4 regions of the Massilia sp. METH4 genome follow, and region 2 is predicted to be linked to each of the others. Evidence: predicted binding sites of a transcription regulator. Region 2 holds the regulator's gene; each other region holds the start of a gene.
The links. The regulator sigma-54, encoded in region 2, starts transcription at its own class of promoters, with help from an activator protein. The targets are predictions, from matches to a motif close to TGGCANGNAANCTGCTTT.
Positions count from the first base shown of each region.

Region 1: the regulator sigma-54 is predicted to act here: its motif matches at 1,405-1,422, upstream of V6Z91_RS25270 (PEP-CTERM sorting domain-containing protein).
Region 3: the regulator sigma-54 is predicted to act here: its motif matches at 1,000-1,017, upstream of V6Z91_RS21025 (urease accessory protein UreD).
Region 4: the regulator sigma-54 is predicted to act here: its motif matches at 1,917-1,934, upstream of glnA (type I glutamate--ammonia ligase).

Region 1 covers NZ_CP146614.1:5,760,050-5,763,040, reverse strand. Annotated here, with positions in the region: gene V6Z91_RS25275 (IS1595 family transposase) at 1-643, shown strand, start outside; gene V6Z91_RS25270 (PEP-CTERM sorting domain-containing protein) at 721-1,242, opposite strand; gene V6Z91_RS25265 (GNAT family N-acetyltransferase) at 1,629-2,123, shown strand; gene V6Z91_RS25260 (hypothetical protein) at 2,191-2,412, opposite strand; gene V6Z91_RS25255 (BLUF domain-containing protein) at 2,600-2,991, shown strand, end outside.
Region 2 covers NZ_CP146614.1:2,363,634-2,366,624, forward strand. Annotated here, with positions in the region: gene lptA (lipopolysaccharide transport periplasmic protein LptA) at 1-204, shown strand, start outside; gene lptB (LPS export ABC transporter ATP-binding protein) at 204-962, shown strand; gene V6Z91_RS10480 (RNA polymerase factor sigma-54) at 1,013-2,482, shown strand; gene raiA (ribosome-associated translation inhibitor RaiA) at 2,583-2,939, shown strand.
Region 3 covers NZ_CP146614.1:4,772,610-4,775,600, forward strand. Annotated here, with positions in the region: gene V6Z91_RS21015 (hypothetical protein) at 1-501, shown strand, start outside; gene V6Z91_RS21020 (hypothetical protein) at 688-918, shown strand; gene V6Z91_RS21025 (urease accessory protein UreD) at 1,048-1,911, shown strand; gene V6Z91_RS21030 (urease subunit gamma) at 1,924-2,226, shown strand; gene V6Z91_RS21035 (urease subunit beta) at 2,235-2,564, shown strand; gene ureC (urease subunit alpha) at 2,588-2,991, shown strand, end outside.
Region 4 covers NZ_CP146614.1:3,075,444-3,078,434, forward strand. Annotated here, with positions in the region: gene V6Z91_RS13630 (TonB-dependent receptor) at 1-1,034, shown strand, start outside; gene V6Z91_RS13635 (rhodanese-like domain-containing protein) at 1,204-1,659, opposite strand; gene glnA (type I glutamate--ammonia ligase) at 2,004-2,991, shown strand, end outside.

The sequences.
Region 1 (2,991 bases), 3.4 Mb from region 2:
GCGCACGGCGGCCAAACGCGTGGCGGTGGCGAAGTCGACCAGTTTTCGATGGCGGCACCGGTTCATTGCCGCCGTCCGGCGGGAGCGGCGCCCCGAATTGTCAACGGTCGTGGAGACCGATGAAACTTATCATTTGGAATCGCAGAAGGGATCGCGCCACTTGGACCGCCCGGCCCGCAAGCGCGGCGGCAAGGCGACCCGGCGCGGCACCAGCCGCGAGCTCGACTGCATTCTCGTCGCCCGCGACCGCAACAAGCTCACGTACGACTTCGTGACCGGGCGCGGACCGGTCAGCGCGGGGCAACTGGCCAAGCACCTGTTGCCCGTAATGGCGCGGGACGTCATTCTCATCAGCGATGGCGCCATTGCCTACCAGGCGTTCGCGCGGCAGGCCGGCATCACGCACGAATCAGTCAACGTGCAGCGCGGCGAGAGGGTTCGAGAGGCCATCCACATTCAAAATGTTAACGGCTGGCATAGCCGCTTTAAGACATGGCTGCGCCGGTTCAACGGTGTAGCCAGCCGCTACCTGGCCAATTACACCGGCTGGCAACGCGTGCTGGACGCTGGCGCGCCCACCACGCCGTCGCACTGGCTGGCCGTCGGGGTGGCGCCGGGCAAGCAAGGCTCAGGCCGCTACTGACAGCGACCGGATTCAGAAGTTCCGTGATTACGGGAAAGCCTAGCGTCCGCGAACAGCGCCTTTTTTTTCGCCGGCGATCAGCCCCGGCGGCGCTTCAGGGCGGCGAGGATGCCCAAGCCGGCGATCAGCATGCCGAACGTCTCGGGTTCCGGTACCGGCGAGGTGACGCCCGACAGCGTCGTCGTGCCGAGGCGCACGGTGCAGCAGTCGGTCTGCTCGGTGGTGAGGACCACCTGGCCGTCGGCGAAGATGTCCAGTTCCGCGCCCGTGAATTCATAGCTCCAGGCTTCCGGGCCCGTCGTCCAGCAGAACGCGGTCTTGTCGGAGCAGCTGGCGACCAGGATGCCGTCCGCGAACACGGAGTGCACCGACGTGGAGCTGACGAGGCTGTTCCCGAACGTGCCATCGATGCGCGCGGAAGTGACGGCCTGGCCGGCGAGGTCGAAGGTGAACACGCCGACGGTTTGCACGGTGTTCGCGCCGGAGCCGGAAAACTGCGGCAACGTGTCGGAGAAAGTGCCCGCATGGCTTGCCGAGGCCACGACGCAGCCGGCAAGGGCGGCCGCGATCCGGCCGACCAGTTTCTGTTGTTTGGTCATTTCCATTCCTGGTTTGTTTTGGTTTCGAGGGAAAGTCAGGTTGCGGCCACACCCAGCAGGTGTGCCTGGCAGTCCACGGGAGAGCAGGCAGCACCGTCGGCCGCGCTTGCTGTCGATTCGACATGCAAACTCGACAATATTAACGGGCTTTTAACGGCTTATCAAACAGTTATTGTGCCTGTCGGTTTCATCCCCCCTGGGCGCCGGTGCGACCCTTCCGCGCAACCAGCATGGCAGGGTAAGCCTGCGGCCGCTTCGTTCTCGTTTAGAATCCACGGCCCAGCTATAAGAATCCGGACTGACAACCTTCGCCCTGTCGATATCGTCCGGTCCCGAGCCGTATGCGCAATGCCACTATCTTTTGTCCCGCGACCGAGGCGCCGCGCATGCTTCGGCGCGACGACCTGCCGGCCCTGCTGCACATCCAGAGAGCCTGCTACGACGCCGCTTTCATCGAAAGCGGGGAGGTCTACGCGCGCCGCCTGGCCAGCCCGGCCAATTGTTCGCTCGTGATCGAGCGCGATGGCCGGGTGTGCGGCTACCTGGCTGCATACCGGTCGTCGCTCGGCAAGGTGACCCCGCTGCACGGCGATTTCGAGCGTACCGACGGGGTGCCCGATACGCTCTACCTGCACGACATGGCGGTGCTGCCGGCGTTTGCCGGCCAGGGACTGGCGCGGGCATTGCTCGAAGCGCTATGGGAGGGAGGAAGAGCGTGGGGATTGCGCCATACCGCGCTGGTTTCCGTGCAGGATTCCAGCGACTACTGGGCCAGGCACGGGTATGCGCCGCGGCCGGTGCCTGATGCACGGCAGCTTTCCCGGCTGGCCAGCTATGGCGATCGTGCGGTCTACATGGTGCGCGCGCTGGATCATTGCTGACACCCGGTTTTCGCCGGCCATCGTTCACGCCGCTATCCAGCGCAATCGCTGCCGGGCCACGGGCCGGTCATTCGTCGGCGTGGAAGAACGCGCAGATCGAACGGAACCCGGCCCAGCCACCCATCAGGATGACGAATGTCAGCAGCAACGTCCCCAGCAGCCCGATGCGATGGTCCCCGACCCCAGCCGGCGGCATGAGGTAACGCAATGGCAGCCAGAGCAGGCAGGCAATGCAGACGGCCCAGGCAACCACCGCCAGGACGTGAAATGTTCGACACCGCGCGTTCACGCACCTTCTCCCCGATCCATCGATGCGCCAAGCATAGTGCAAGGCGCGTTAAGGAGGCGTTATGCAGGCGGGCCGGCGGGGCGTCGCGCCGGGCCAACGGTATCGCATGTTTCTCCCACGCGCCGATCTGAAGTGAGATATATTCCACACGGAAACAATTTTGCTCCTAACTTCAGCACCCTTCATCATGTCACTGCACCAACTCGTCTACCTCAGCCAGTCGAACGGCAAGATGCCCAAAGAAGAATTGGCCGCCATCTGGAAGCAGGCCAAGGCCAACAACGCCACGAAGGACGTCACGGGCAGCCTGTTCTACAACGGCGGCTGGTTCATGCAAGTCCTCGAAGGTCCCGCGTCGACGCTCGATGCGCTGTACGCCAGGATCGCGAAGGACCCGCGCCACCATGACCTGCGTCTGCTCTACAACCAGCCGGCGGCGGCCCGTACCTTCGTGCGCTGGACAATGAACATGACGAACCTGGAAGAGCGGCAGGCGGACAAGTACGAGGAACTGGTCGAGATCATCGAGGCGGCCAAGGTTGGGCGGAAGATCCACGCGCTTGCCCCGGCCGTGATGCT
Region 2 (2,991 bases):
GAAGGCAGCAAGCCGAGCGACGAGGTCGAGGGCGAATTCATCTCCTACGACAGCCGCCGCGAATTCTTCAGCGTGCGCAATACCAGCACGGGTAACGACAAGCCGGGCGCGGGCCGCGGCACGATGGTGATCCAGCCGAAACGCACGGCGCCGCCGCCGGCCGGCACCACCCAACCGCCGGCCGCGCCGGCAGCGGGGGACTGATGGACGGAGCGCAACAGAATTGCAGCACGCTGATCGTGCGTGGCTTGCAAAAGAGCTATGGCAAGCGGCAGGTGGTGCACGACGTGTCTTTGCAGCTGGCGTGCGGCGAAGTGGTGGGCCTGCTGGGTCCGAACGGCGCGGGCAAGACCACGTCGTTCTACATGATCGTGGGCCTCGTCGCCTCGGACGCCGGCACCATCGACCTCGACGGTACCGACATCTCGACGCTGCCGATCCACAAGCGCGCCACGCTCGGCCTGTCCTACCTGCCGCAGGAAGCCTCCGTGTTCCGCAAGCTGACGGTGGAGGACAATATCCGTGCCGTGCTGGAGATCCAGAAGGTCAATGGCAAGGCCTTGCCGAAGGCCGACATCGATGCGCGGCTGAACGCGCTGCTGGCCGACCTGCAGATCGAGAAGCTGCGCGAGAACACGGCGCTGTCGCTGTCCGGCGGCGAGCGGCGCCGCGTGGAAATCGCCCGCGCGCTGGCCACCAACCCGCGTTTCGTGCTGCTCGACGAGCCGTTCGCCGGCGTGGACCCGATCGCGGTGATCGAAATCCAGCGCATCGTGCGCTTCCTGAAGGAGCGTGGCATCGGCGTATTGATCACGGATCACAACGTGCGCGAAACGCTGGGCATCTGCGACCGGGCGTATATCATCAATCAGGGCAGCGTACTGGCTTCCGGCCGGCCGGACGACATCATTGCCGACGAATCCGTGCGCCGCGTTTATCTGGGTGAACATTTCCGCATGTGATCCACCATTTCCAGCCCTTGAACGCAGCCCTTGAACGTTATTGATCAGCCATGAAACAGTCTTTGCAACTGCGCACTTCCCAGCATCTCGCGCTGACGCCGCAACTGCAGCAGTCGATCCGGCTGCTGCAATTGTCCACGCTGGAGCTGCACCAGGAACTGGAACAGCTGCTGACCGATAACCCCCTGCTCGAGCGGCTCGACGATCCGCTCGACCGCTCGGTGCGCCTGCTGGCCGATGGCGCGATCAATACCTCGCAGGGCGGCACCGAGGCGCCGCCGGAGGGCGGCCCGGCGCACGACGCGCCGGCCGCGCCGGAACCGGAGGCGTATGACGGCGGCGATGGCGAAGGGCTGGCCACCGGCGACCTCGACTGGGGCAGCGCCGGCAGCGGCAAGGGCCCGGACGACGACGATGCCCGCCCGCAGCTGGAAGCGAGCCACCGCAGCCTGCGCGAGCACCTGATGGAGCAGATGCGCGTCACGGTCCTCGAATCCCGCGATCGCGCCCTGGTGGAACTGATCATCGACGCGCTGGACGACAACGGCTATCTCGAAGAGAGCCTGGAAGAGATCCATGAACGCTTGCCGGAAGAGCTGGAAATCGAGATCGACGAGTTGCGCACGGCCCTGAAACTGCTGCAGAGCTTCGACCCGCCCGGCATCGGCGCCCGCAACGCCTCCGAATGCCTGGCGCTGCAGATCCGGCGCATGCCGAACGTGCCGCTGGTGACCCGCCGCATGGCGCTGTGCATCGTCGAAAAACACCTGCAATGGTTCGCCCAGCGCGACTTCAACAAGCTCAAGAAGGCGCTCGATTGCGATGACGAAGACTTGCGAGAGGCGCAGGCCGTGATTCGCCAATGCAATCCGCATCCGGGCGCCGCCTTCGCACCCGACGTGTCAGACTATGTGGTACCGGACGTGGTGGTGAAGAAAGGACGCAACGGCTGGGTCGTCACACTGAACAACGACGTGATGCCGCGCCTGCGTGTCAATGCGCTGTATGCCAGCCTGCTCAAGCAGGGCAAGGGCGAATCGCAGATGAGCGCCCAGTTGCAGGAAGCCAAGTGGCTCATCAAGAACATGCGCCAGCGCTTCGACACCATCCTCCGCGTGGCCCAGGCCATCGTCGAGCGGCAGAAGAACTTTTTCTCGCATGGCGCTGTGGCAATGAGGCCCCTTGTGTTGCGCGAGATTGCTGATACACTGGGCCTGCACGAGAGCACTATCTCTCGGGTAACAACTCAAAAATACATGCTGACCCCTCACGGCATGTTTGAGTTGAAGTACTTTTTTGGCAGCCATGTCGCAACCGAAGCTGGTGGGGAAGCTTCCTCGACTGCGATCAGGGCGCTGATTGTGCAATTCACAGGAGCCGAAGACCCGAAGAACCCTTTATCCGACAGTAAGATTGCGGACATGCTGGGTGAACAAGGCATGGTGATTGCACGGCGCACCGTCGCCAAGTATCGCGAAGCATTGAAAATCCCTCCAGTCAGCCTCCGCAAGTCTTTGTAGTCACTCTTTGCTTTTCATGCAGTGCATGGGTTCCTCTGCGCCGCCGTCTTGATTGGTGGAGACCGCACGAACCTGTAAATATTTCTTTAGGAGTGTGTGTATGAATCTGACTATCAGTGGACACCATATCGACGTTACCCCTGCCATTCGCGAGTATGTGCAGAACAAGCTGGAACGCGTTAGACGCCATTTCGATCAGCTGATCGATGTAAGTGTGATCCTGAGTGTAGATAATCTCACCGAGAAAGAAAAAAGGCAGAAGGCGGAAATCAATCTGCGCATGTCGGGCAAAACGGTATTCGTCGAAAGCGTCGCGCAAGACTTGTATGCGGCCATCGACACGCTGATCGACAAGCTGGACCGCCAGGTCATGAAGCACAAGGATAAAGTGCAGAACCACAATCACGAAACCATCAAGCACCTGAGCGAGAGCGAGATCCCCGCGTCGCCCGCATAACGACGGGCGCAGGTCTGCTGCAACAAAAGGGCGCGCGATGCGCCCTTTGTTA
Region 3 (2,991 bases), 2.4 Mb from region 2:
CCGCCGCCGACCGTCAAGTTCCGTTTCCATGCCGGCTATGACAATGCCTACGGGCTGGACCCGGCCGGCGGCCGGGTGACGTTTTCCGACATGGGGGAGGTCGACAGCAAGCTGCTGCGCCAGTTCGCTTCCACCGTGAAGACGATTTGCGCGATGAGCTTCGCCAGTGCCCGCCTCAGGGCAAGCGATGGCCAGCCGATCCGGCTCGTCCTGCGTCCCACGATCAGGGATGGAAAGGGCGTCCTGGTCCTGACCCAGATCGACCGCTCGCTGCCGGCCAATTTGAGCGCGTCGGAGCGGCAGCGTTTCGAAGCGGCGCCACGGGCCCAGTATGGCGACGCCTTCAGCGCCGCCTTTCCCACCACGTTCAGCGAACCGGCTGCCGGGATCGAGGAGGGCGGAACGGGCCGCGCGTTACGGCTGAGCCTGCCGCACGAAACGAATGTGGCGGCGCAACTGCTGGAGCAACCCGGCTGCTCCGCGACACCGCGGCTCGATTGATACCGGGCGCTGGGGGCGGGGTGGAGTGTGGTGCCGGCGCACCATATCGGCACTCCATACCGCGGCGCGACCACTGAAGCGTACACATTGGTGCGAAAAGATAATATATTTGTGAAAGATTGTGTTATTGCTCAGTGGACACTGAGCAACGCATTGATTGTTTCTCCACTACAACGGAACCACACCATGCCGCTCTACCAGATCTGGTACAACGACAATGACAACCCCCTGGTCGTCGACACGCCCTACCGCCTGCGCGATATCGAAATCGCCGGCGAAATCGTCCGCAATGAACACCGCCAGAACCGCCAGAGCGCCGATCCCGCCGGCCTGACGGTGCGCGAATTCCTTCGCGTAAACGGCCTGCGCAACGTGCGTTACACGCTCGACGAAAGCGAGCCGGTCGACCTGAAGTAAGTTTTTTTCCTCTACAATGCACCACGGCAGTGCGCATGCTCTGCCGTGGTGCATCGCGGGGCGTCCCTGCCCCAAAAATGCTGGCACGTAACTTGCTCGGAGTACAGGGTTATCATTGATCTACCCTTTATGCCCGACTGTACGGAACGCCTGCCCCTCCCGTCCGCCGACGCGACTCCCCAACATGGCGCGTGGCAGGCAAAGCTCACGCTGGCGTTTACCCGCGATAGCGATACCACGCGCCTGACCCGCCGCGAGCACCGTGGCCCGCTGCGCGTGCAAAAGCCGCTGTATCCCGAAGACCCGGCCGTTTGCCATGCGATCGTCGTGCACCCCCCCGGCGGTGTCGTGGGCGGCGATGAACTTGCCATCGATGCCGTGCTTCAACCGAATGCCTGGGCCGTGCTGACCACGCCCGGCGCCGGCAAGTGGTACCGCGCCAACGGTCGTGTGTCGCGCCAGCGCGTCAATCTGGCGGTGGCGGCCGGCGGCGTGCTCGAATGGCTGCCGCAGGAAACCATCTTCTTCGACGACGCCCACGTGGAGCTCGAGCACCACGTGACGCTGGCGCCCGACGCGAACTATCTCGGCTGCGAGATCCTGTGCCTGGGGCGCCGCGCCTCCGGCGAATCGTTCGCGACCGGGCGCGTCGGCCAGCGCACGTCCGTGCGGCGCGGTGGCCGCCTGCTGTGGTGGGAGCAGGGCGCGCTGACGCCCGCGGCCGTCGCCAGTCCGCTGGGCCTGGCCGGGCACACCGTGTCCGCCATGCTGCTGGCCGTTGGCAGGCCGGTCCCGAGCGACACCGTGGCCGCGCTGCGCGCGCTGGCGGACGGCCCGTGCTGGGGCGTGACGCAGATGAAGAACGTGCTGTGCGTGCGCTGGCTGGGCCACGACAGCGAGGCCGCGCGCGAGCTGATGCTGGCAGCCTGGCGCATCGTGCGCCCGGCCGTGCTGGGGCGCGAGGCGATCGACCTGCGCAGCTGGCGCACCTGAAGAAAGAATCCCATGGACCTGACTCCCCGCGAAAAAGACAAGCTGCTGATTTTTACGGCCGGCCTGCTGGCCGAACGCCGCCTGGCACGCGGCCTGAAACTGAATTACCCCGAAGCGGTGGCGCTGATCACGGCCGCCATCATGGAAGGCGCGCGCGACGGCAAAAGCGTCGCGCAGCTGATGTCCGAGGGCACGCAAATCCTGACCCGCGACCAGGTAATGGAGGGCATCCCCGAGATGATCCCCGATATCCAGGTCGAAGCGACTTTCCCGGACGGGAGCAAGCTGGTGACCGTCCACAACCCGATACCGTGAGGTGAAACATGATCCCGGGTGAATACAAACTGAACGACGGCGAGCTGCCGATCAACGATGGCCGCGAGACCGTGACCATCGTCGTCGCCAACGTGGGCGACCGCCCGATCCAGGTCGGCTCGCATTTTCACTTCTTCGAGGCGAACAACGCGCTGTCGTTCGAACGCTGGAAGGCCTACGGCAAGCGGCTCAACATCCCGGCCGGCACGGCCGTGCGCTTCGAGCCGGGCCAGCAACGCACCGTGGAACTGATCGCGGTGCAGGGCGACCGCGAAGTCTATGGCTTTGCCGGCCAGGTCATGGGCAAGCTGAAGGACAACCCCGATCAGTCGGAATAAAAACAGCAGAATAAGGAGATCAGATGGCAACCATTTCCCGCCGCGCCTACGCGGAGATGTACGGGCCCACCACGGGTGACCGCATCCGCCTCGCGGACACGGAGCTGTTCATCGAGATCGAGAAGGACTACGCCATCTACGGCGAGGAAGTGAAATTCGGCGGCGGCAAGGTGATCCGCGACGGCATGGGCCAGTCGCAGCGCGTGCATGCCGACGTGATGGACACGGTGATTACCAATGCCGTGATCGTCGACCATTGGGGCATCGTGAAGGCCGACATCGGCCTGAAGGATGGCCGGATCGCCGGCATCGGCAAGGCCGGCAACCCGGATATCCAGCCGGGTGTGACGATGGCGATCGGCGGCGCCACCGAAATCATCGCCGGCGAGGGCATGATCGTGACGGCGGGCGGCATCGACAGCCACAT
Region 4 (2,991 bases), 710 kb from region 2:
CCTACAGCGTCTTTGCCGACTTCGAGGCGACCGTGCTGCCGTCCCTGCTGGCATCGTTCGCGGTGCGTGGCGAGCACTACTCGGACTTCGGCAGCAACTGGTCCGGCAAGCTCGCGGGCCGCTACGACTTCACTCCGAACTTCGGCCTGCGCGGCTCGGTGCAGAACGGCTTCCGCGCACCGTCGATGCAGCAGCAGAACTTCACGTCCACCGCCACCAACTTCATCAACGGCGTGCCGTTCGACCTGACCACGTTCAAGCCGACCGCACCGGCCGCCGTGGCGCTGGGCGCAAAACCGCTCGATGCCGAGAAGTCCACCAACTTCTCGCTGGGCGCGGTGACGAAGCTTGGCCGCGGCAGCCTGACCATCGACGCATTCCACATCGAGATTCGCGACCGCATCGTGCTGTCCGAAAACCTCACCCAGGATAACGTGCGCAACTACCTGACCGCGAACGGCTTCCCGGGCGTGAGCGGCGGCCGCTTCTTCATCAATGGCGTCGACACCACCACCAAGGGTGTGGACGTGGTGCTGAACTATCCATGGAACCTGGGCGCGGCCGGACGGTTCGACCTGACCGTGGCCGGCAACTACACGGACACAAGCGTGGATAAGGTGCCGCAGACGGCCGAGCTGGCCGCGCTGTCGCCGCCGCCGGTGCTGTTCGGCCGCGTCAACGTGCTGACCTTCGAGCAGGGCACGCCGAAGACCAAGTACACCGCCAGCGGCACCTGGAACCTGGGCCCGTGGGGCGCCACCTTGCGCGCCACGCGCTACGGCAAGATCCTCACGCCGGGCACGACGCCGGCGCTCGACCACACGATGTCGGCGAAAACGCTGGTGGACCTGGAAGGGCGCTGGAAGATCAATCAGTCGCTGTCGCTCGCAGTGGGTGCCGAAAACCTGTTCGACCAATATCCGGACGCCTACCCGGCCAACCTGAACGCGACCGGCAACGCCCCGTTCACGAACTACTCGCCGTTCGGCCGCTCCGGCCGCTTCGTGTACGCGCGCCTGACGTACGCGCTGTAAGCTTTACGGCTGAGCTCGTGTCCCCTTGGTGCCAGGCACCGTGGGACACGAGCTCAAGCGTGGTAACGCCTGTTTGCACCGAGATGGGTGCAGTTAGGCGAACAACATCGCTTCTACAGTCGAGCCCGTGTCTCGCGGTGCCTGGCACCACGAGACACGGGCTCATCTATCAAGCGCCTACCCAGGGTAAGCCCGCCTTGCACCACCCGCCAACCGTCTTGCGATGCCCCTCGGCATCCTTGTCCCCTTCAAACCCTTCCAGGATATCGAAGCTGTTCGCGAAGCCATTCTCGGTGGCCAGCTTGGCGGCGTGCCGCGAGCGCACGCCCGAGCGGCACAGGAACAGCAGTACATCGTCCTTGCCGGCCACCTGGGATAACTGCTGGATAAACTCCGGATTCGGCACGCCGCCCGGATAGGTGCTCCATTGCACGGCGCCATGCTGTGCGTCATTGACCGCCACGCGCCCGACCCAGTCGCGCTCGGCATTGGTGCGCACATCGATGAGGCGTACTGCCGGGTTACCCTGGATCAGCTCGTGTGCTTCCTGGGGCGTGACCGCTCCAGCATAGGGCAGGCCATTGCCGCGCTCGCGGGCGCGCTCAAGAATGTCGTCGGTGCTCATTTGGCGTTAAATCCTCGGGATCTGTATTCATCGTCGGCAGCAGGTCGTCTGCTTAAAATTTCAGCTGGACACTAATGCCACATTTTGGGGCGCATCGCCCAAATCTGGTGCAAAATATTCCACTTGCACCAAAATCGGGCAGCTGAGTCGGTGCGCAATTCTGGTGCGTTTTACCGAGCGTTTCCGTACGGACGATTTTAGTTTCCGTAGGGAGCAAGATCAATGTAACTCGCCGCATATCGATAGTAGCTTTACGCTGGCACAGTTCATGCATTAAGGTAGGCGAGTTTCCGCCGCACCATGGAGTCATGTGACGGCAGCCCTTTTCACTTAGGAGATAAGTAATGGCACGCACCGCCGAAGAAGTCCTGAAGATGGTCAAAGACAACGAAGTCAAATTCGTTGATTTCCGTTTTGCCGATACCCGTGGTAAAGAGCAGCACGTCACCGTGCCCGTGTCCCACTTCGATATCGACAAGTTCGAAAGCGGCCACGCTTTCGACGGTTCCTCCATCGCAGGCTGGAAAGGCATCGAAGCATCCGACATGATCCTGATGCCGGACCCGTCCACCGCGAACATCGACCCGTTCTTCGAAGAGACCACGCTGTTCATGCAGTGCGACGTGATCGAACCTTCGGACGGCAAGGGCTATGACCGCGACCCGCGCTCGATCGCCAAGCGCGCCGAAGCCTACCTGAAATCCTCCGGCCTGGGCGACACCGCCTACTTCGGCCCGGAACCGGAATTCTTCATCTTCGACTCCGTGAAGTGGAAGATCGACATGTCCGGCGCCATGGTCAAGATCGACTCCGACGAAGCTTCCTGGTCGACCGACAAGGACATCGAAGGCGGCAATAGCGGCCACCGTCCGACCGTCAAGGGCGGCTACTTCCCGGTCCCGCCGGTCGACTCGTTCCAGGACATGCGCTCGGAAATGTGCCTGATCCTCGAATCGATGGGCATCCCGGTCGAAGTGCACCACCACGAAGTGGCGGGCGCCGGCCAGAATGAAATCGGCACCAAGTTCTCGACCCTGGTCGAGCGCGCCGACTGGACGCAGAACATGAAGTACGTGATCTGGAACGTGGCCCACAGCTACGGCAAGACCGCCACTTTCATGCCGAAGCCTGTCGTGGGCGACAACGGCTCGGGCATGCACGTGCACCAGTCGATCTGGAAAGACGGCAAGAACCTGTTCGCCGGCGACGGCTATGCCGGCCTGTCCGACTTCGCGCTGTACTACATCGGCGGCATCATCAAGCACGCCAAGGCGCTGAACGCGATCACCAACCCGGGCACGAACTCGTACAAGCGCCTGGTGCCTGGCTACG